4 regions of the Brevibacillus sp. LEMMJ03 genome follow, and region 1 is predicted to be linked to each of the others. Evidence: riboswitches for the same ligand, from Rfam matches in the RefSeq annotation. Region 1 holds a riboswitch; each other region holds the start of a gene.
The links. Region 1 has a riboswitch for cyclic di-AMP ahead of ehuB (ectoine/hydroxyectoine ABC transporter substrate-binding protein EhuB). Riboswitches for the same ligand answer to the same signal wherever they lie in the genome.
Positions count from the first base shown of each region.

Region 1 (5,521 bases):
CGGGAAACGAGCGGACCAGGCGCTGACCGTCGTACAGATCCAGCCGCAGCCTGGAGATGGAAATGCGGATGTGGTACGGGATGATCTTCACCTCCTCGGCCGGTGGTACTGCGTTGTTTTCATCCTATGCAGCCGCACCGTTCCCGTCCTTTGGGAGGGGAAACGAGGTTTTGCGAGAAAACGCATCCGGCAGGACGGCTGGCGCGCTGTCCGCCTGATGCGTTTTGTCGTGTCAGGTAGAGGTTCCCGTGTAGAGTTGCTGCAGCTCAAGCTGATCGGCAACAGGCCACTGTCCGATGCGCTCGTACGCCTGCTCGCTGATCGGCAGCAGAGTGACCGGCAGACCGTGCTGTTCCATCATTTCCTTGGCAAACACCGCATCGGAGACGAACCAGCAGCCGATCTGCTTTTGTGTGCCATCCTTGAACGTAAACCGCATATACACTTCTGCCGTATCCGCTTTTTTTCCCGTGAGGCCGACCCCGATTTCGGTCTTTTGGACCTGGTTCCAGGCGTAGAGCGTTTCCCTGCCGAAGAACGGGTTCAGATGGACACCCTCGCGATCCACATACGCATAGGTGTTCATGGTCAGCCAGAGAAAGAGGATCGTCACCCCGCCCAGGATCAGTTTGACGCCCTTTTTTACGACAAAGGCGGGCAGAATGAAGAGGCCCGCCAGACAGGCGAGCAGCAGCGACATGTGGGACATCAGCCACGTCTGTTCCGGGTAGACGAACAGCCATTTCAACACCGCCATGAACACGGGGAGCAGCAAGATGCCCAACAGGGAGAGCGGCAGGCCAATTTGAAGAGATCGTTTCGTCCAGGCCACTGTCTATTCCCACCTTTTGGTTTGATTTCCACTAGTTTATACGCCGCCGCGTGACGGCGGTTTCAACGCGGGTTCCCGGTCGGTGCGACCAGCCAAGCCCCACCCGGCGCAGCAGGGAGGACAGGAGTCAACGTTTTTACCAGGAATGAACACAGTAGGATATGGAAGGATCTTTTTGGATGAGACTGGTAATTCCAGGTAACTGCGGCTGAGCGGGCCTGATGCGTGAATATCCGGGATTACCGGGGATGAGGCAGGGGCGGGAGTATGGTAACATGAACCCCATGTTCGAGAACGCCAAAATGGCAAAAGGAGCGTGCCGTATCATCATCCAACCACATACGGGCCTAGTTCCGTTGATGACGGAAACGGGGGAACCATCTTCTGGGGTTAATTCTGTTCCAAACAGAAGGGATGCTTCTGCCATCCTACCCGTCAGCTAACCTCGTCGGCTAAAGCAGATCGATCTTACTCGTACACGACATCCGCTTGTGTTGCGTGCAGAGGGCTGTCCGGCACCCGTTCGGGCAGTCCCCCTGTACCCACGTCAGGTTTTCCGTTTTGTTTGCAGGAAAACAGTCGGCGCATTCGCTTTCCGTCTGGAACGGCCCTCCAGTTGCGGAAGCAGTGCGCCGATTTTTTTCTATCCGTTGACGAAGAAAGGAGAGGTGCGAATGAACAGGAGAAGAACGTGGGCAGCCGCTTGGACGGCGCTGTTGTCTGCCGCACTGCTGGCGGCGGGATGCGCCCAGCAGCAGGCCGCCTCGCCCCGCGCGGGGGAAGCGGCGGAAACCACGCTGGAAAAGGCGAAGCGTCAAGGTTTTGTCACGGTCGGGTTCGCCAACGAGAAGCCGTACGCCTACGCCACGCCTGACGGCAAACTGACCGGGGAAGCGGTGGAAGTGGCGCGGGTGATCCTGAAGCGGCTGGGCATCCCTGAGATCAACGGGGTGCTTACCGAGTTCGGGTCGCTGATTCCCGGTCTGAAGGCAAAGCGTTTTGACGTCATCACCGCGGGCATGTACATCACGCCGCAGCGGGCGCAGGAAGTGGCCTTCGCCAACCCGGAGTACGGCATCGGGGAGGCGCTGGCGGTCAAGAAGGGGAACCCGCTCAACTTGCGCAGCTACCCGGACATCGCGGCCCAACCGCAAGCGAGGGTGGCCGTGATGAGCGGAGCGATTGAGATGGAGTACCTGCAGAAGTCGGGCGTGAAGCCTTCGCAGATGGTGGTGGTGCCCGATCAGCCGTCCGCCGTTGCGGCACTGCAGGCGGGGCGGGCGGACGCGATCACGATGACGGGTCCCTCTCTGCAGGCCGTGCTGGACAGCGCCAAGGACCCCGAACTGGAGAGGGTCATGGATTTCGTGCATCCGGTCATCGACGGCAAAAGCGTCCGCGGGTACGGCGCGGCCGCCTTCCGCAAAGAGGACCAGGATTTCGTCGACGCGTACAACCGCGAGCTGCAAAAGCTGATGGAGTCGGGCGAGCTGCTGCACATCCTGGAGCCGTTTGGCTTCACGGAGCAGGAGCTGCCAGGGGAGGAAACGGCGGCGGAGCTGTCGCGGCCCTGAGCCGATTTCGTTCAAACGAAAGGATGTGATGGAACGTGTCCCTGTTTGACCTGCTTCCCTCGCTTGCAAAAGGAGCCGCCCTGACCGTGGAAGTGACCGTCCTGTCCGCGCTCGTCGCTTTCGCGGCATCGTTTCTGGCCGGATTCGGGCGCCTCTCCAGGCGGAAAAGCGTTCGTGCGCTGACCGCCGTCTACGTGGAGGTGTTTCGCGGCACCTCGCTCTTGGTTCAGTTGTTCTGGCTGTATTACGCGCTGCCGCTGTTGGGAGTGGAGCTGCCTCCGCTGGCGGCGGGGGTGATCGCCTTGGGACTCAACCACGGCGCCTACGGCTCGGAAGTGGTGAGAAGCGCCGTCCTGGCCGTCCCCAGAGGGCAGACGGAAGCGGCCATCGCCCTGAACATGACGCCGTGGCAGCGGATGCGGCGGGTGATCCTGCCGCAGGCGTTTGTCATGATGATTCCGTCCTTCGGCAATCTGCTGATCGAGCTGTTGAAGGGAACCTCCCTGATCTCGCTGATCACACTGGCCGATCTCACCTTTCAGGGGATGGTGCTGCGCACGTTTGACGCGTCCCGAACCTTCGAAATATTCGCGCTCGTTCTGGTCGTCTACTTTGCCCTGGCGTACCCGCTGACGCTGGGCATGCGCGGGCTGGAGCGGCGTCTGACGGCGGGGAGGGTGTAAGCCGTGTGGAGCTGGCCGTTTGCGTGGCAGATTGCGCCTGAGCTGTTGAGAGCCGTACAGACGACCATTGCCGCTACCCTGGCCGGCTTTGCCCTCGCGCTTGTCGGCGGACTGCTGCTGGCGTTCGCGCGGCGGGCGAAGCCGAGGGGCGTGTCTCTCGCCGCGGCGGGCGTCATCGAGTTCGTTCGCAGCACGCCGCTCCTGGTCCAACTGTACGTGCTCTTCTACGGTCTCCCCTCGGCAGGCATTTCCCTGCCGCCGTTTGCGGCAGGCGTCCTGGGATTGGGCATTCACTACAGCGCCTACCTGGCTGAAGTGTACCGTTCGGGAATTGAGTCCGTTCCCCGGGGACAGTGGGAGGCGGCGACGGCGCTGAACTTTTCCAGACGACAGACGTGGACGCGCATCATCCTTCCCCAGGCGATCCGCCCGATCATACCGGTGCTGGGCAACTACCTGATCGTCATGTTCAAGGAAACGCCGGTGCTGTCGGCCATCACTCTGGTGGAAATGCTGATGACCGCCAAGATGATCGGTTCGGCCTCGTTTCGCTACCTGGAGGCCTTTACGCTGGCAGGGATGCTGTTTTTCCTGCTCAGCTACGCCTCCTCCCTGCTGATTCGCAGGCTGGAGAGCAAACTGACACAGCGGTAAAAGGAGGGGAGTGGCATGAACAACACCCGGCAGACCGCCGATCCCATCGTCCGGTACCGCAGCGTAAGCAAGACGTTTGGCGACCTGACGATTCTGCACGAGATTGACCTGGACATCGCGCCCGCAGAAAAGGTGGCCGTGATCGGTCCGAGCGGTTCCGGCAAGACGACGCTGGCCCGCCTGCTGATGACGCTGGAAGAACCCACTTCCGGGACGATCGAGGTGAACGGCGAACTCTTGTGGCACAAGCGGGTGAACGGCCGGCTCGTGCGGGCGGATGAGCGGCATCTGCACAAGATGCGCGGAAACATCGGGATGGTGTTTCAGCACTTCAACCTGTTTCCGCACATGAACATCCTGCGCAACGTGACGGAGGCCCCCATCCACGTCCTCGGGCTGTCCCGGGAGGAAGCGGTGGAGCGGGCGGTGACGATGCTGGAAAAAGTGGGACTGGGCGACAAGCTGGAGGCGTATCCCTCCCACCTGTCCGGTGGGCAGAAGCAGCGGGTGGCGATCGCCCGGGCGCTGGTGATGCGGCCCAGCGTGATGCTGTTCGACGAAGTGACGTCCGCCCTCGACCCCGAACTGGTCGGGGAAGTGCTCGCGGTGATCAAGGAGATTGCGCGGGAAGGGGAGATGGCGATGATGCTGATCACGCATGAGATGGACTTCGCCCGCGACGTGGCCGACCGCGTCATCTTCACGGACGGGGGCACGATCGTCGAGGAAGGGTCTCCCGAACAAATCTTCCACGATCCGCAAAGCCCCCGGCTGCAGGCCTTTTTGAGCCGCTTTCGGGCCGGATCGGGAAAGGAGGTGATGAGGTGAAATCGACAACCGGCCGGCGCATCGCCATGCGAAAGCCGAGCGAAGCGGACGGCGCCGCCATGTGGAAGCTGGCGCGCGACTCCGGCGTGCTGGAGCTGAACTCCGCCTACGCCTATCTGATGTGCGGCAAGTTCTTCGCCGACACGTGCGTGATTGCGGAAGCGGAAGGGGAGGCGGTCGGATTCGTCACGGCGTTCCGTCCCCCCGCCAGGCCCGACACCGTGTTTGTCTGGCAGATCGCGGTCAGCCAGTCGCAGCGGGGACAGGGGATCGGCAGCCGGATGATCCGGGAACTGCTGAAGCGCGACGCATGCCGGAACACGCGGTATCTGGAAGCGACCGTCTCGCCGTCAAACGCGGCGTCCGCCGCCCTTTTCCGCAAGGCGGCCGAGGAGCTGAAGACGGGCTGCGAGGTGCGGGAGTGCTTCCCTGCCCGCCTGTTTCCGGGGGGCGTACACGAACCGGAGTGGACGTTTTGCATCGGGCCCATCCCAACCAAACGATAGGAGGTTGTGCATGAAAGCTGCTGCCAAGTCGCGAACACCCTTGACCGTCTTTGACCAACTGGAATCGGAAGTGCGCAGTTACTGCCGCCATTTCCCTGCCGTCTTCACCAAAGCGAGCGGCCATACGCTCTGGGACCGGCAGGGAAAGGCGTACCTCGACTTTTTCGCGGGAGCGGGGGCGCTCAACTATGGACACAATCCTCCCGGAATCAAGGAAAAGCTGATCGAGTATCTCCGGCAGGACGGGATCACGCACAGCCTGGATATGGCGACGGACGCGAAGGAAACATTGCTGACCCGTTTCCGCGACGTCATCCTGGCGCCGAGGGGGCTCGATTACAAGGTGATGTTTCCCGGTCCGACCGGCACCAACGCGGTGGAAAGCGCCTTGAAACTGGCGCGCAAGGTGACCGGCCGGACGAGTGTGTGGAGCTTTACCAACGG
Region 1 covers NZ_VKJN01000003.1:21,924-27,444, forward strand. The annotation lists gene FOI68_RS04810 (L,D-transpeptidase) at 1-82, opposite strand, end outside; gene FOI68_RS04815 (hypothetical protein) at 233-832, opposite strand; cyclic di-AMP (ydaO/yuaA leader) riboswitch at 1,167-1,302, shown strand; gene ehuB (ectoine/hydroxyectoine ABC transporter substrate-binding protein EhuB) at 1,507-2,406, shown strand; gene ehuC (ectoine/hydroxyectoine ABC transporter permease subunit EhuC) at 2,442-3,089, shown strand; gene ehuD (ectoine/hydroxyectoine ABC transporter permease subunit EhuD) at 3,093-3,743, shown strand; gene ehuA (ectoine/hydroxyectoine ABC transporter ATP-binding protein EhuA) at 3,759-4,571, shown strand; gene ectA (diaminobutyrate acetyltransferase) at 4,568-5,077, shown strand; gene ectB (diaminobutyrate--2-oxoglutarate transaminase) at 5,088-5,521, shown strand, end outside.

Region 2 (5,521 bases), on a different contig from region 1:
TTTGGTCCAGAATGCCGGTGCGCAGCGTTTCCGGAAAGATGGCAAAAGGAAGGCCCGAGATGATTACGTCGGCTTTGCCCAACCTCATTTCCTCCATATACTGGCCAAGCTTCATGGCCTCTTCCCGAATCGGCACCTCGGGAAACCGGTCGCGCAGCACGGCCCGAAACTGGGGATCACGCTCAACCAGAAGATAACGGGCGTCCGGCCGCTTTTTCTGGAGAATGGCCTGGGTAAACACACCCGTGCCCGGCCCCAGTTCAACGATGACGCCAGCGTTTGCCCAATCCACGCGGCTCAGCATGCGCGCGCAGAGAAACCGGGAGCTGGGGATGATGCTGCCGACACGTCCGGGTTCGGCGATAAACCGTCGCAAAAACACCAAGAAGTCTGCCAAAAAAAGAACCTCCTCTAGGGGAAAAGCAGCCTGTTTCCCAGGCTGCCTTTGGTTCTATTCTACATCAAACGCCGCCGTTCCTCTCGCTTACGCCTGTTCCGTTTGCTGCGGCGTTTCCTTCTGTTCAAGCAGGGAGGCTTTGATCTTCGCCAGTTCGGCGTCCAGGTCGTCCTTCTCCCATTTGCTCAGGGAGTGGTCCAAGCCTGCGCTGGTATTGCGCCACTGGCCGCTTAAATCCGCTTCCGCCTCCATGCGCATCACTTTTTCTTCCATCCGGGCAAATCCGCGGCTCGCCGTTTCGCTGCCCATCCCGACGATGGCCTGATTCACCTGCTTCTGCGTCTTGGCTACTTGGGCGCGGGCCATCAGGGTGTATTTTTTCGCCCGCATCTTGTAAAACTCTTCTTTCAGCTCAGCCAGCTTTTCGCGCATCTTTTGCGCCGCTTCCGAAGCGGACTGGTAGAGCGCCTCGTACTCCTGGGCACGCGCTTCGTACTGCTTCTTGTCGGCAAGCGCGCGGCGCGCCAGTTCGTCTTCGCCTTCGGTTAGCGCCAGTTTTACCTGGCGATCCCGTTTTTCCACGAGGGCGAGCGCCTCTTCCCACTGCTGGCGGAATTTCTTCTCCAGCGCCACCTGACGGGCGACGGCCACTTCCACCTGGCCGATCTCCACTTCCATGTCACGCATGTACTGGTTCAGCATTACCACCGGATCTTCCATCGAATCCAGCACGTCGTTCACCGAAGCCACCGTCAAATCACGCAAGCGTTTCAAGATACCCATTGTCACTTGTCCTCCTCATCATATCACATGATCATGGTTGTTTTAACATCCTTGTCCTGCGACCCGGCCATGCCGGCGCGGGGATTACGGCTGCTGCCGCTTGGTTACGCTTTGCTCCCATCGATCCAATGCGTCATTTTCTCGCAGCACGCGCTGTGCCCACTGCCGCTCCCAGACGGTCGGAACCGGGTGATCCGGCACATCCCGTTGGCGAAGCAAGCGGAAGCCCAGGTAAATGACCCCGATGGCCAGCACGGCGTGAAACAGCAGATGCAGCTTGCCGATCAGCATCAGGAACCCGAACAGAAAGATCAGTACGCCGCTAAAACGCGAACCTGAACTTCCCATCACTTTGCGGGCGCCGTACAGCATGATCAGCCCGGGAATCAGCACACCGAGCAGATCGCCGCCGTCAATGCCGATCTGATCCAGCAAGACCAACCCGCCTATGAGCAGCAGGACCAGTCCGAGAAGCACTTTTCCAGACCGCTCGCTCATCAACTGCTACCCTCCCATCGACTTTGTTTGGGTGTCACCCTCATGGCTTTATTGTAGACGGCTGACAGGGCTCGCCATAACGGGCGGGCGGTTGGTTTTTCCCTCCGTCCCGGGGCGGAGACGCCTTCCTTCCGCAATCGGACAAGCATGCACCCGCGCTTTGGCGAATCGTGCGCCGGCATGGTCGACACGAATCGTTTCCGATTTATGACAACATTTTGTGTCAAAATTGTGAACAACCAAGCAAAAAGACAGGAAAAATCGGACACGTGTTGAATTGTGCTGGAGTGCGTGTAAAAAAACATCGAAATTAGCCGAATTCCGCTATGCGGAAACGGGGGACCCACGTTTTTCGGGGTGAATGGCCGCCGCTTGCCGGCCGCCTAGGGCAATCCTTTCGACCGAACCCATCAGCTAACCTCGTAGGCTCAGGAAAGGAGCAGTTTCTCTTGCGCAAAACGGTGGTTACTCTCTTCATCGCCGGGATGCTTGCAATGGGAGCCGGCGCTGCACACGCCCAGGAGGAATCTTCCTTGATGGGTGTCGTCAACGACCTGTACGGCGCTCCTTACAAGTCGTCCGGCACGACCAAAAACGGATTTGACTGCTCCGGTTTTACGCGCTATGTGTTTGACGCGCTGGGTGTAGATCTGCCTCATTCGTCGTCCGCCCAATTCAAGTTGGGAGTACCGGTGTCCCGCAGCGATCTCCAGCCGGGTGACCTGGTCTTTTTCAACACCAACGGGCGCAGCATTTCACACGTGGGCATCTACATCGGAAACGGCATGTTTGTACACGCGGAGAGCGGCAAAGGAGTCGTCAACACGAGGCTGAACGATCCGTATTACTGGGGCAAGCGCTTTGTGGGCGCCAAACGGATTGCCCTGCCTGTGCTTGAGGCCATTGCCGAGGCTCCACAGAAAAAGAAACCGGTACAAGCAGCATCGCTGCCCGATGCGAAGCAGCAGCCGCAGCGGCAGCAAGAACAATCGAAACAACAGCCCCAGACTCCACAACAGCAGCAAACTCAACAGCAGCAGCAATCACAACCGCGGCAGCAGCAGTAATCGACGCACAGCGTACAAGCCAGGGACGACAGGTCTCTGGCTTTTTCTGGATTTGTTTAGCACCTGGTGTCAAGAGGTAGTAACATCCGTTTTTCGACGCTGCCTGGACTGTCCGGCCGGGAAGGACGGGATTATGTCCCCGCGTGCGGGCAAACCGTGATATGATAAAAGGAATAGGACCAGAACACATGTGGTGACTGGGGGAGAGTACCGGTGAAAGACCATGTTTTGATTGTGGACGACAACGAGGAAATACTCGAGCTGCTGGAAGATATTTTGGGAAGCGAAGGATACGACGTTTCCACGGCGCAGAGCAGCGAGCAGGCGCTGGAACTGCTGAAGTCGGGCACCAAGCCCAACCTGATTCTGCTCGACATCATGATGCCCGGCATGAGCGGCTACGAGCTCTGCTCGCAGATTCGCCGCGAGTGGGAGCTGCCCATCCTCTTTCTCAGCGCCAAGGGCAAAGCGGTCGACAAGGTGGTCGGCTTTGAGATCGGCGCCGACGACTACATCACCAAGCCGTTTGACACGGAAGAACTGCTTGCCCGCATCCGCGCCCACCTGCGCCGCTACGAACGCATTCGCCGTCACAGCGAGGAGGCGGCGGAGAAAGAGACCTCGGCATCCTCCATTACCGTCCTGAAGTTCAAGGGGCTGGAAATTCACAAGGAAACGTACTCCGTTTACGTCAACGACCAAAAGATCGATCTGTCCACCAAGGAGTTTCAACTGCTTACCTTTTTGGCCGAAAACGCGGGCATCGTCTTCACGCGGGAGCAGATCTACGACCGCGTCTGGGGATACGGCTACGGCTCGCTCAACACGGTCACCGTGCACATCAAGAACCTGCGCGAAAAATTGGAGACGGATCGCCAGTTCATCAAAACGCAATGGGGGACGGGGTACGTATTCATCGGGGAGAAAGTGTAGATGAGCATCCGGAACAAGCTGTTCCTCTCGTTTATCGCCTTGATCGTACTCAACCTGCTCCTGTTCAAGTTCGTCTTCGAAGACATCATCGTGGAACAGTTGAAGACGGACCGGCACAACCAGTACCGGTACGAGAAGGAAACGGCGGAGAAGGTGCGGGTCAACCAGTTGTTGAACTCCAGCGTGTTCAAGGATCCGACCGAGCGGCGGGAGCTGGAGGCACAGCTTCCGGAAGACCTGATGTACAAAATGGTGGTCACGGACGCTGACGGCAACCCCATTTACATCAAGACGTCACAGGCCTACAACCTGAAAAACCCGCTGAAAACGAGTCCGGCCGATCCGGAGAAAAGCGATCTGAAGGTGGTCGCGGAATACCACTTTCAGCACGAACCCCCGCGGCAGGGGCATACGATCATCTACTTCTACACGGATGAATCGGACATTCTCGCCACCAAAGGCGTCTCGATGATGCTGTGGTTCATCTACGGCAGCATCGCGCTGGTCGGCCTCATCCTGCTCACCTTTTTTGTCCGCTGGATCCTGCGGCCGGTCAGCGAACTGTCCCGCGTGACGCAGGAAATCCGGGAAGGCAAGCGGTACGTCTCGTTTACCTACCGCTCGCACGACGAGTTTGGCCAGTTGTTCGGCTACTTTTCCGACATGGTGGACGAACTCCGGCTTGCCGAGGACCGGCAGTCCGAACTGATCTCGGCCATCGCCCACGACTTCCGCACGCCGCTGACGACCATCAAAGGCTACGCCTCCTACATCGGATCGGGACGCGTCACCGATCTCAAGCGGATCCAGAAGCAGATGCGCAAGATCGAGGAAAAGACGGCCGATCTGGAAAAGCTGCTGGACGAGCTGCAGGATTTCACCCAGCAAAGCACGGAAATCAAGCTGAACATCAGCCGCATCCACGTGAAAAGCTTTGTCAAGGGCGTCATCGAGGACTACCTGGTGCGCATCAAGGAGGCGGGGCTGTCGTTTCAATGGAAGCTGCGCGTCTCCAACGAGCTGCACATCGAGGCGGACGAGGCCAAGCTGCGCCGCGTGCTGGAAAACCTGCTGAACAACGCCATCTACTACAACAAGCCAAACGGGTCCATCCTGCTTACCTGCGATCAGCGGGACGGACACGTGCTCTTTTCCGTGATCGACAAGGGGGAGGGCATCGCGGCGGAGGACCTGCCCAAGGTGTTCACCAAGTTTTACCGCGCAGACAAATCGCGCAACCGGAACAACGGCGGCACCGGCCTCGGCCTGACCATCTGCCAGAGCATCGTCCAGCGCCACGGCGGCGTGATCAACGTAAGCAGCGAGCTGGGCGTGGGAAGCTGCTTCTCCTTTACGATCCCGTTTTTTCAACCATAATTTATTTCAATTTATTGATGGTTAATATTCGCTTTATTTTTTTCTGTTACAGTACTATTTGTAAGCAAGCGTGTTGCTTTCCGTGATAAATAACCCCCAGTTCGGTATCTGACACCAAGCGGCCATGCTTTTGGTGGAAAGATGCCTCTTTTTTTATATCCGCGCCTCCAGCCGCATCATCAACCCGTTTTTCGGACGCAGCGTAACCAGCGGCTCCGGCTCCACCCGCTGTCCCGGTTCGGCCAGCCGCAGGCGGAAGCGCTGGGCGATCGTGGCCAGCAGCAGCGCCGCCTCCATCAGCGCAAAGTTGTTGCCGATGCAGATGCGCGGCCCGCCGCCAAAGGGGAAGTAGGCGAACGCGGGAATCCGCTTCAGCAAATCGCCGCTGAACCGTTCCGGGATGAATTGGTCCGGGTTGTCGAAATAGCGGCGGCTGCGGTGCATCACGTACTGGCTCATCATCAGC
Region 2 covers NZ_VKJN01000009.1:145,077-150,597, reverse strand. The annotation lists gene FOI68_RS13395 (class I SAM-dependent methyltransferase) at 1-397, opposite strand, end outside; gene FOI68_RS13390 (PspA/IM30 family protein) at 485-1,180, opposite strand; gene FOI68_RS13385 (LiaF transmembrane domain-containing protein) at 1,265-1,678, opposite strand; cyclic di-AMP (ydaO/yuaA leader) riboswitch at 1,981-2,122, shown strand; gene FOI68_RS13380 (C40 family peptidase) at 2,128-2,745, shown strand; gene FOI68_RS13375 (response regulator transcription factor) at 2,959-3,678, shown strand; gene FOI68_RS13370 (sensor histidine kinase) at 3,679-5,055, shown strand; gene FOI68_RS13365 (cytochrome P450) at 5,209-5,521, opposite strand, start outside.
Region 2: another riboswitch for cyclic di-AMP. It lies ahead of FOI68_RS13380 (C40 family peptidase); the one in region 1 lies ahead of ehuB (ectoine/hydroxyectoine ABC transporter substrate-binding protein EhuB).

Region 3 (5,521 bases), on a different contig from region 1:
GAAGCGGGAGACAGCGAGATGGGTTCGCCGCGTTTACCGGCCAAAACGGCATGGACCCTGGCCGCGTATTCCGAGGCGGACGCGTCCCGAAAGCGATACGGATATACCACTCCGCCCCGAGCGAGGACGACATCGACGCAGGTGGTAAACGAGAGCACATCGACGATCACGACGATGTCGGAAACGGGTGCCAAGGCCTTTACCCCTTCATACCCCCAATCAAACCGGGCGTGAAACCCGTTTTGCTGAAACACCGCCACATCCGCCATTTTCTTCCCCTACCTTTCCAGGATTGCGTGTTCACCATCAATGTTGGCACAGCGACCGCGCAACCGATTCCCACTTGTCGCGGTCTGCCGAAAACCACGCCGGTTCCACGCGTTCAAAATACAGGTGATCTTCCGCAATGAGCCGCACTCGGCTGAGCATCTCCTGAAGCTGGTCCGGAACCACGCGGGCGGTCCAGACCACGGCGGAGAACAGGCTCATCGCCACGTAGACCGCGTACAGCGTCCAAAACGCCGGCGGGATCTCGTTCGGATAAAAATATCCGCAGATCTGGCCGAAGCAAAAGGGAACGCTTACCTCCCTGCTGAACAAGGCCAGCTTGCAAAAGTCGTGGATGGGGTCTCCCCAATCGTACCGGTCGAAATCGATGGCCCCGGCGTACTGCTTGTCCTTTGCGATCAGATTGCCCACGTGGAAGTCATCGTGCTGGAACCGGTTTGGCCGCTTGCGCAGATACGCTTTGTTTTCTTCCACAAACACCATGATTTTCTCGTCGTGCGGGATGGCCAGACCAGCGGTGCGATACGCTTCGAGGTATCTCGCGTGTTTTTGGACGGCTCGCGAATGCCAGGCGGGGATGTCGGACGGAGCGTGAAGCTGGTGCAATTTCTTCAGGTCTTGACCCGCCTGCCATCCGATGCAGAACTGTTCTTCTTCCGTACAGAGAGGCAGGATGTCCCTGGCGTCCTCTCCGTCGATATGGGACAGCAGGATGTAGCAAATCTGCAGGTCCTCTGCGATCCCGCATTCAATCGGCTGCGGAATGCTCGCCCCGAACGGCTGCAGGGCATGGAGGGTGTGAAACTCAGACCGCTTTCGTTCCCAGCGGCTCTGGTCCGCAATGCGCAGGACTCGCCGTTCTCCCGACTCCATGCGGACCAGGTATTTTCTGTCGGACGAAAATCCTTTGTGAATCGGCTCGATGCTGACTGCTGAACAAAAGGCGGGACTTTTGCTTCGCAACCATTCGATTTGTCCGGTCATGTTACACCTCCCAGAAATGGCAGCTTTTTCATTATATCATCCATGCTTCTGACGACAAGAAGCATTCTTGTTATTCAAAACTTTTTCTTCATGTATGGCGGAATGGATGGGAGCACGTCGATTTGCCAGCGCCGGCCGTCACGAACGTCATGAAAAAAGGTTATCCCGCCTGGGCAGGATAACCTTTTTGTTCCTCTACTCCCTGTCGGTAATCGTTCCGCCGGACTGACAGCCTGGTCAACCCTGCGTATCTTCGGCGGAAGGCTGCTTCGCCGGGGGCGTCTCGTGCGCCTCCTCATCCAGCAGCGGCACGTTTTGCTGGTGCATTTTCTGCTTTGTCGGATACGCGCCCACCTGCTGCAGTTCCACATTGACATCCGTCTGTTTGTCCATCCCTCATCGCCTCCCGTTTTGGTTTCCCGTTTAGTATGGTTCCATTTCCGAGATTGCTATACCGCCGATGACAGCGGGCGCGGCTGGCGTCATTCCGCCGGTCGTCACGCTGAGCAACCATCGTTTCCATATTTTGAAGGTTTCCTTTTGCCGGTATCTTTGTTATCCTCGTAACCGAGCCAAAAACAAGCCGAAACTTCCGACAGCGGAAGTGCGGGGGACTTTTTTTGCAGACCACGGTCTGCATGGGGTGAATCGCCGAATGGCGAAGGGTTGTCTCCTCAATCCCAACCCGACAACTAACCTCGTAGGCGAAGAATAGGAGACGATGTGCACATGAAACGATTTGCCAAGCCGATCATCGCCATCGCTATGGGATTGGCCGTCACCAGCATTTCCACGTCCGCATTTGCCGCGACGACTTGCCCGTACAAATCGATCGCCGGCCAAAAACAGTGGTTCCCCTACGTTCAATACTTCGGTTCTTTCCAACAAGCACCGAGCGTAAGCCCCGTATGGAAAGTGTACATGCCGGTACCGGTGAAACAGCCGGTTCAAAAACCGGTTCAACTGCCGGTACAGTACCCGGTACAGAAGCCTGCCGCTCCGACCGGTGACAAGGTCGTTGCCCAGCCGAAAGCTCCGGCCCAACAAGCGGCACCGTCCGTTTCCCAATTTGCCAAGCAGGTGGCCGACCTGGTGAACCAGGAGCGCGCCAAAGCCGGGCTGAAGCCGCTGACGCTGGACAGCGCCCTGTCCAAAGTGGCCATGGACAAAGCGGTCGACATGTACCAAAACCATTACTTCAGCCACACCAGCCCGACCTACGGTTCTCCGTTTGACATGATGAAACGATACGGCATCACCTTCAGAACCGCCGGCGAAAATATCGCCATGGGTCAGCGCAGCCCGCAGGAAGTTATGCAGCAATGGATGAACAGCCAAGGCCATCGTGCCAATATTTTGAATCCGAACTTCACGAAAATTGGCGTGGCCTACCACAACGGGTACTGGGTGCAGGAATTTACCGGATAACCAGCGAACAGAGAATCAGCAAGCCGTGCTTCTCGCGTGAGAGGCACGGCTTTTTTGCTGGCGGCGTCATCGGCCGCTTTCGACGCGGACCAGCGACTCCCGTACATAGACGCCCGTTCCCGCGATGGTGACATCCAACTGATCACCGGCCTGGTGTACTTCGACGTGCACGTTCCCTTCCCGTCCCATCTCGTGCCCCTGCTCCACGACAAGCGACAGCGGCCACGCGTCCGGCGTGCGAATGTAGCTGGCGTAATAGGCGCCCATCACCCCGGAAGCGGTGCCGGTCACCGGATCCTCCACCGTTCCCGAATACGGTGAAGAAAAATGGCGTCCGTGCATCTGGGCGGACGGGTCGTAGGTTTCCAGACAGAACGGGTGGACGGACGCACGGGGCATGGTCGTGAGCACGGCCGGAAACGCCCCATTGCGGGGGGACATGCGGCGAAAGGATTCCAGCCGCTTCACCGGAACCAGAAGGGTCCAGATGCCGGTGCTGCCGTACATGACCGGAAGTTCCTCGTCCAGGTCGGCTCTGGTCAGCCCGATCGCCCCGGCCAAATCGTCCAGGGAACCCTCGAACAGAGATTCACCTCATGGCCGGGCGTGAAAAACCGAATGCGCAGATCAGCCGTCTCGGCCGGCAGAACAAATGCCGTTTCGTTGTAACCCACCTGACGGGCGACCGCCAGCATGTGCTCGTCGTCAAGATCGCTGGCGTCAAGCACGACCCCCGCCGGATTGCCCTTGTCGGGTGCGGTGCCAAACGCATTGTAATGATACACGTTGACTTCCGCCATTCGCGCTTCCCCCTTTTTCCCCTATAGAATCGCGCCGGTGTTTTTTTTCGAAACAGTGCGTCACTTTGCGGCGGAACCGGACAATTTCGCGCCGCATCCTTCCCGCCGGCCGCCCCTCTTTGATTTCAGGAAGGCAGCCGGTTCTAGTCGAATGCCTGGAGGATGTGCTCCAAATCTTTCAACGCAGCCGCCGCAGCAGCGCGCGGATCGGACTTACCGCCGATGACCAGCAGTTCGCCCATCGCGTCCGTTTCGACCCGGATGGCCTTGGTCGTGCCGTGAACGCGGGCGAAGGGATGGTCACGCTCGTACAGGCGAAGTTCCACGGCCGCTTTCACCCCTTCCGCCGTCCGCCGAATGCTGCCGACGAGCTTGGGCACGCGTCCGACCTGCCGCCACGCGTCCATCTGCGCGCGCGTCAGATGCGCAATTCCCGTCCGCTTCACGTCGTCCAGGCGCAGGCCCGCCCCGAACGCGGCGTTGGCGATAATCGTCAGCTTGCAGGCGGTGTCCCATCCCTCCACGTCAAAGCGCGGGTCGGGCTCGGCGATCCCCAGTTCCTGTGCCCGGCGGATCGCTTCCTCGTACGGGATGTCCGCTTCCATCATGCTGCTCAGCACAAAATTGGCCGTCCCGGTCAAAATGCCTTCCACGACGGCCGCTTCGCATCCCGCCAGATTGTATTCGAGAAGATCGACGGTTGGCAGTGCGGCCGCTGTGGCGCCGCTGATTTTCAGGACGGCGCCGGTTTTCTTCGCCAGCGCGGCCAGTCCCGGGTAGTCGGCGACGAGCGCCCCTTTGGAGACCGCAATCACGTGCGTTCCCTGTGCCAGCGCGGTTTTCATGTAAACGGAACCAGCCCCGCCCGTGACGTAGTCGGAGGGACCGGTTTCGATCAGTACATCAGGGCGGGTGCGGGTGAGAAAATCGGCTCCCGTACACGCCGGATCGCCGGCCAGTTCGCCGCGCGCAAACGCCTCCCAAACCTCCGCGGCCAAACCCTGATCATCGTAGCAGCCGGTTCGGGAACGGGCGACGCCGACAAGCCTCACCTCCACGCCGTACCGCGTCCGGTAGCGTTCCCGCCGCTCATCCAGCAGGCGGGCCGCTTCTCTGCCCACCGTGCCAAATCCGGTAATGATCACGTTCACGTCCTTCACGCCCGACTCCCCCTCAGCAGCTTCGCTCGTTTCGTCATCGCTGGGCAGACCGGTTTACCGGACCCATGCGCGTTTGTGCGCGAGGATCGGATTGGCGGCTTCCGGTTTCAGCCGCTTGCCGGTGTTGGCGTCATACAGGACGTTGACGTAGTCGATGTACAGGATTCCATTCAGATGGTCGATTTCGTGCTGGATGCAGCGGGCCAAATAACCGTCCGCTTCGAGGACCACTTCTTCACCCGCCCGGTTCAGCGTTTTTACCTTCACGTACGAGGCCCGTTTCACCCGGCCGACCACGCCGGGAATGGACAAGCACCCTTCGGTCCCCGTCTCTTCCCCTTTTCTTTCCACGATGTACGGGTTGATCAGCTCCACCAGGCCGGTACCGCAGTCCATCACGACCAGCCGTTTCGGTATGCCGATCTGGATCGCGGACAACCCCGCCCTGCCCTCGTCGGCGTAGATGGTGTCCGCCATGTCGTTCAGGATTTTTTCCACGTTTTTCGTGACGGCGGTCACCGGCTTCGAGATTTCCCGCAGCACCGGATCGCCCAATTTCACGATGAGCCGTTCTGCCATGCCTGTTCTCCTCTCGTTTGAAAACTGTCGTGTATTCACCGTATCAAATGCGTCTCCCGTCCGTCAATTGATCAGATCCCGCTGCCGCCCGTTTTTCCAATCGACAAACACACTTATATGCGCTATCTTTAATGGTAAACAAGATGTTGATGGAAACGAAGAGGGAGGAAACCATGCATTCATTGGCAGCAAAGCTCAACGAAACGCTTCAGCGCGAAAATCCGCACGTCTATGCCATGCTGTCCGATCTGGGCAAACTCATCTACTTTCCCAAGGAAGGCA
Region 3 covers NZ_VKJN01000010.1:34,624-40,144, forward strand. The annotation lists gene FOI68_RS13820 (2-phosphosulfolactate phosphatase) at 1-269, opposite strand, end outside; gene FOI68_RS13825 (aminoglycoside phosphotransferase family protein) at 307-1,272, opposite strand; gene FOI68_RS23510 (hypothetical protein) at 1,510-1,665, opposite strand; cyclic di-AMP (ydaO/yuaA leader) riboswitch at 1,844-1,994, shown strand; gene FOI68_RS13830 (CAP domain-containing protein) at 2,002-2,700, shown strand; partial or broken gene FOI68_RS13835 (PhzF family phenazine biosynthesis isomerase) at 2,767-3,500, opposite strand; gene FOI68_RS13840 (homoserine dehydrogenase) at 3,644-4,660, opposite strand; gene def (peptide deformylase) at 4,715-5,239, opposite strand; gene FOI68_RS13850 (aminotransferase class I/II-fold pyridoxal phosphate-dependent enzyme) at 5,413-5,521, shown strand, end outside.
Region 3: another riboswitch for cyclic di-AMP. It lies ahead of FOI68_RS13830 (CAP domain-containing protein); the one in region 1 lies ahead of ehuB (ectoine/hydroxyectoine ABC transporter substrate-binding protein EhuB).

Region 4 (5,521 bases), on a different contig from region 1:
TTCGGCTTGAACACGTGCGGAATAGCTCTTGCGGGGGTTCTCCCAATCCGGTTCGTCTTTTTCCAGGACGAGCGGATGAAACTCCTCCCCGTACAAGTCCGCCAGTTCCACTTCATGTCCGGCATCGGCCAGTCCCTGAACAAAACGCTCGGCGACGGAAAACGTAAGCGATTCTCTTCTGGGATGCGAGACGATCGTCAGCACCTTCATTCACAACCACTCCCCACCAGATTTTGTGAAAACCGGCCGCTCACGTGGCAGCCGGATTCTTGCCTGTTTACGATACGCTTTCCGGCTTGCCGGTCAGTGCGGGAAAGTGCGGAACCACTTCTTCGCCCAGTTCTTCCAGCACTTCTTCAAACGGACGCTGGCCGTATTTCAGGTTGATGATCACGTGATTGACACCCGCATTTTTCAGACTTTCGATGAACCCGATGAGGGGATTGCGCCCGATGCGGAAGCCCAAGTGAATGGGAATCGGCGGATGATTCGGGTCCTCGGTCAAATCGACATAGAGGGACTGGCTGAATGGCTTGAACCCGTCCGTCAGCGAACGCCAATTGTTGATCAGTTCCGACTGGAATTTCAGGTTTCGGGGATAGTACAGCCAGCCGTCACTGTTTTGGGCGATCCATTCGACGGACTGGGAGCTGTGGCCGGTAACCAGCACCGGAATGTCCCCGAGTCGCGGCTTGGGCAAGAGGTCCCCGTTCCACATGTCCACCCGCGGCGATTTGATCGCAGGGAAACTCTCCGCCCACACTTTTTTCATGACCAGCAGGGATTCCTGAAAGAACGGACTCCGGTTTTCCGGATCGACGGAGAAGGCCGGGAATTCGATCGGACGGTCCCCGGTCGCCACCCCGAGAATCAGGCGCTCGCCGGACAGTTTGTCGACGGATGCCGCTGCTTTCGCGACATGCAGCGGGTGACGCAGGGTGAGAATAATACTTGCCGTACCCAGCGCGATCTCCTTGGTATGGGCGGCAATATATCCCAGATAGACCCAGGGATCATACATTTGGCCCGCATCGCCGAAATGGGGGTCATGCAGCGGAACATCCCGGACCCACAATGCGGCAAAATTCAGCTCTTCCGCTCGTTTGGCCAGTTTCAGCTGCTTGTCCATGTCCATCTCCGGAACGCTGCCTTGGTATGATTCCAGCGGGAAGAACAGCCCCAGCGTCAGTTTGTTTTCCTGATACATGCGCGTGTAACCCTTGTGGTTGTCAAACCGGTTCATGATGATCCCTCCATATCTATATATCTATAATTGTCGATATAATAATAAAAGAAAGGGCAGGGAACCTACAAGCCCAAAAGTGTAAATGTGTAAAAATCCGTCCCCTTACAGATCCCTTGATAACCGTTCCATCACTTTTTTGATGTTTTCCTCATCCCGCTTGTAATACGTAAATTGCCCAATCCGTTTTGCTTTTATCAATCCCGCTTTTTGCAGCATGGACAGATACAGGGACACGGTGGATTGGGACAATCCCACCTTTTTTTGAATGTCGCTCACGCAAACCCCGTCTTCGTGGATGTCTCCGTGAAGCGGTTTGGGAAAGTGAACGTCCGGTTGTTTTAACCACTGTATGATCTGCAGCCTCGTTTCATTGGACAAGGCTTTCAATACGTCCAAAAGTTCCATGATATCCTCCAGATTCTTCTTTCGTGTATCTCTTACAGTATCCCACATTTCGAAAGCGGGCTGGCTGCATGATTCCGCCAATGTCAGGGGAAGACAACACCACACCCTCCCTCGCTTGGACGGGGATGTTTTTCCTTGAGCCCGGGAAAGCTGGTGGCAGGAGGGAGATTGCCCATGTGCGGCCGTTTCACGCTGGTCACCGCCCCGGAAAAACTGATGAGCCGATTTCACCTGCAGGACATCCCGTTTGAATGGAAGCCGCGGTACAACATTGCTCCCGGCCAGCCCATCCCGGCCATACTTGCCGACGGCGGTCGCCGCAGAATCGGCCAACTGCGCTGGGGCCTGGTTCCGTCGTGGGCGTGGGACGAGAAGATCGGCTCCAAGATGATCAACGCCCGCGCCGAAACGCTGCGGGAGAAGCCGGCTTTTCGGCGGCTGTTCGAACGCAAGCGCTGCATGATCCCGGCCGACGGCTTCTACGAGTGGAAGCAGATGGCCCGGGGGAAACAGCCGATGCGCATCACCATGCGGGACGGAGAACCCTTTGCCTTCGCCGGCCTGTTTGACACCTGGACGGCGCCTGACGGCCACAAGCTTCACACCTGCACGATCATTACCACCCGGCCCAACGAGCTCGTCGCAGACATCCACGACCGGATGCCGGTGATACTGCGTCCGGAACATGAGAGCGCGTGGCTCGACCGGGACAGGTTCGATGCGGAATGGCTGCAGTCGCTGCTCGTACCGTACGATCCCCAGGCGATGAAGGCATATCCCGTATCGGCGATGGTCGGGAATCCGAAAAACGACCGGCCGGAGTGTTTGGAAGAGGCCCCCTGGTCATAGCGGGGAAAACTCCGTCAGCGCCTGGCTGCGGTGCGTTTGCCATTTCTATTTTATCCTGCTGCGTTTTCCTGGGAAAGAACCTCGTGTGCTCATCCCATCCGCCATCACGAGTTATTGCGTGTGCATTCGATTTCATTCGAAAGAAAAACATAGACAGGTTTGTATGCGCTTTCATTGAGCGGCGTACCCGTTGCACGTTGGGGGAGACGGGATTATGTTTGGAGGGAGAATTTCATATCGTGACACGCTGAATCGAAAGAGCGGGGGAACCACTTTTTGGGGTGAATCGCAGAACATGCGTAGGGCTAATTCCACTGCCCGAATCCGTCAGCTAACCTCGTAAGCGTTGTGGAAAGGGGGATGCACTTGTGATGTCGAGGCTGCGGCTGCAAGGGTAATACTACCTTTGTGGCCTTTTTTCTCGTTTTCCAGGCAAATCCAACCCGAAGGAAGGTCAGTCACGAATGACAATTGGTCAGTTAAAGCGTTTCTTCATTGGGTCACCATTGCGAACAAGGCAAATCGCTCACGAAAAATTGCCGAAATGGAAAGCGCTGGCGATCTTTTCGTCAGATGCGCTCTCATCGGTCGCGTACGCTACGGAAGAGATTTTGCTCGTGCTTGCCCTGATTGGATTCGGCGCGTTTGCTTATTCCCTCCCGATCGCCATCGCGATTCTGGTATTGCTGACGGTCGTGACGCTCTCCTACCGTCAGATTGTCCATGCGTTTCCCTCTGGGGGAGGGGCGTACATTGTCGCCAGGGAGCACGTGAACACGCCTGCCAGTCTGGTGGCCGGAGCGGCGTTGATGATCGACTATGTGCTCACGGTTGCCGTCAGCATCAGTTCCGGGGTCGCAGCGCTGCTGTCCGCCTTTCCTTCTTTGCTTCCCTGGAGAGTGGAGCTGGCTGTCTTTCTCGTGATGCTCCTCATGATCCTGAACCTGCGGGGCATTCGGGAATCGGCCACCGTGTTCGCTTTCCCGACGTACCTCTTTATCTTGTCGATCCTGCTGATGATCGCGGTGGGAGGGATCCAAATCTGGAAAGAGGGCTGGCACGGTTATCACGCGCAGGGGGCAGCCCCCGCCGCTGACATGTGGACGTGGGCGGGGATGCTGCTGCTGTTCCGTGCTTTTGCGTCAGGCTGTTCGGCGTTAACCGGAGTGGAAGCGATCAGCAACGGCGTGCCGGCTTTCCGGTCGCCGGCGCCGCGCAATGCGGCGATCACCATGACATGGATGTCGCTTTTGCTGGGGATGATGTTTTTTGGGATTACGCTGTTGGCGTATGCGTTCGGAATCGCCCCCAAAGAACATGAGACGGTAGTGTCGCAAATCGCGGAACATGTATTTGGCCGCGGGCCGCTGTACTACGTCATTCAGGTGGCCACAACGCTCATTCTGTTCCTGGCGGCCAATACCAGTTTCACGGGATTCCCCCAGTTGACCTCGATCATTGCCCAAGACCGTTTCCTGCCCCGGAAGCTGACAATGCGGGGAGACCGTCTTGTGTTTTCCAACGGGATTGCGCTGCTCAGCGTGCTGTCCATTCTGCTGATACTCGTCTTTCATGGCGATACGCACGCGTTGATTCCGCTGTATGCCGTTGGCGTGTTTCTGTCCTTTACGATCGCCCAATGGGGCATGATGAAAGCGCTCCTGCGTGAGAAAAAGAAAGGCATTGCCCGCATTGCCGTGATTGGATTCGGCACCTTGATCACGGGGCTGGTTACGGTCATTACGATCGTTTCCAAATTCACCGAAGGGGCATGGATGGTCACGGTTGCCATTCCCGTGGTGGTGTGGATGTTTTACGTGATCCGGAACCATTACAGCAAGATTGCAAAGGAACTGCGTCTGGATCTGCATGCCCATCCGCAGCAAGTGAAGACCAAAGTCATTATCCCGATCTCCGGAATCAGCAAAGTGGTGGCGCAATCGATTTCGTACGCCAAGGGGATCTCGGATGACATCGTAGCGGTCACCGTCGATTTTGATGATGAACATGCGGGACAAATGCGGGAAAAATGGGAAAAATGGAATCCGAACGTTCCGTTGATTATTTTGCGTTCGCCTTACCGAACCGTGATTGCGCCGCTCTTGAAGTACATCGATACCCTGGAGAAGGAAAAAGAAGGGGATGCGTTTATTACCGTGCTCGTCCCGCAGTTCATCGTCCGCAAATGGTGGCATGCGTTATTGCACAACCAAACGGCATTCCTGCTGAAAGCCGCGCTGATCTATCGGAAAGACGTGGTCGTGTCAACGATACCGTTTCACCTGCATGAGTAACCCTACCCAAAACCAGGTCACTTGAGAGCAGTGACCTGGTTTTTCCTTTTTCATGTCCATACCGTACATGCCTTTCCAGTTCGATCCGTTTTGCAGGGGTTCCGGACGAATGACCGGTGCACGCGCTCTCCTGATGAATCACGAGGAAAGACTTCCGCGTTCGGAAGAAGCCGCCATCCCGTCAAGGACGACAGGCCCCTTTTGAAAGACGCCTTCCCATCTCGCCACGGCTACGCATGAAAAGACATGCCCCATCACATTCACCGCGGTACGTGCCATGTCGATGACCCGGTCAATCCCGAGAATGAGGGCTACGCCTTCAGCAGGCAAACCGACGGCGGTAGCGGTGGCCAGCAGAATCACCATGGAAGACGACGGAACCGCGGCCACCCCTTTGCTGGTGACAACGAAAAACAGCACCATCATGAGCTGCTGCTGCAGGTTCATGTCAATGCCAAACGCTTGGGCGATAAACAAGCCGGCAATGGTCAGGTAAAGCGTGGTGCCGTCCGAATTTAACGGCATGCCCGCCGGAATGACAAACGAAGTGATGTATGTGGGGACGCCGAATTTTTCCAGACGCTGCATCAGTTGAGGCACGACCGTCTCGGTACTCCCGGTGGAAGCGCCAATCACCATCAGGTCCCAAATCATCCTGTACACGTCAGTGATGCGGATGGAAAGGAACACAGCGACCAGCGGAAAGAGGCCGAACACGAGGACAGCC
Region 4 covers NZ_VKJN01000004.1:186,269-191,789, forward strand. The annotation lists gene FOI68_RS07240 (NAD(P)H oxidoreductase) at 1-210, opposite strand, end outside; gene FOI68_RS07245 (LLM class oxidoreductase) at 278-1,243, opposite strand; gene FOI68_RS07250 (ArsR/SmtB family transcription factor) at 1,349-1,651, opposite strand; gene FOI68_RS07255 (SOS response-associated peptidase) at 1,826-2,500, shown strand; cyclic di-AMP (ydaO/yuaA leader) riboswitch at 2,736-2,861, shown strand; gene FOI68_RS07260 (APC family permease) at 2,971-4,794, shown strand; gene FOI68_RS07265 (dicarboxylate/amino acid:cation symporter) at 4,933-5,521, opposite strand, start outside.
Region 4: another riboswitch for cyclic di-AMP. It lies ahead of FOI68_RS07260 (APC family permease); the one in region 1 lies ahead of ehuB (ectoine/hydroxyectoine ABC transporter substrate-binding protein EhuB).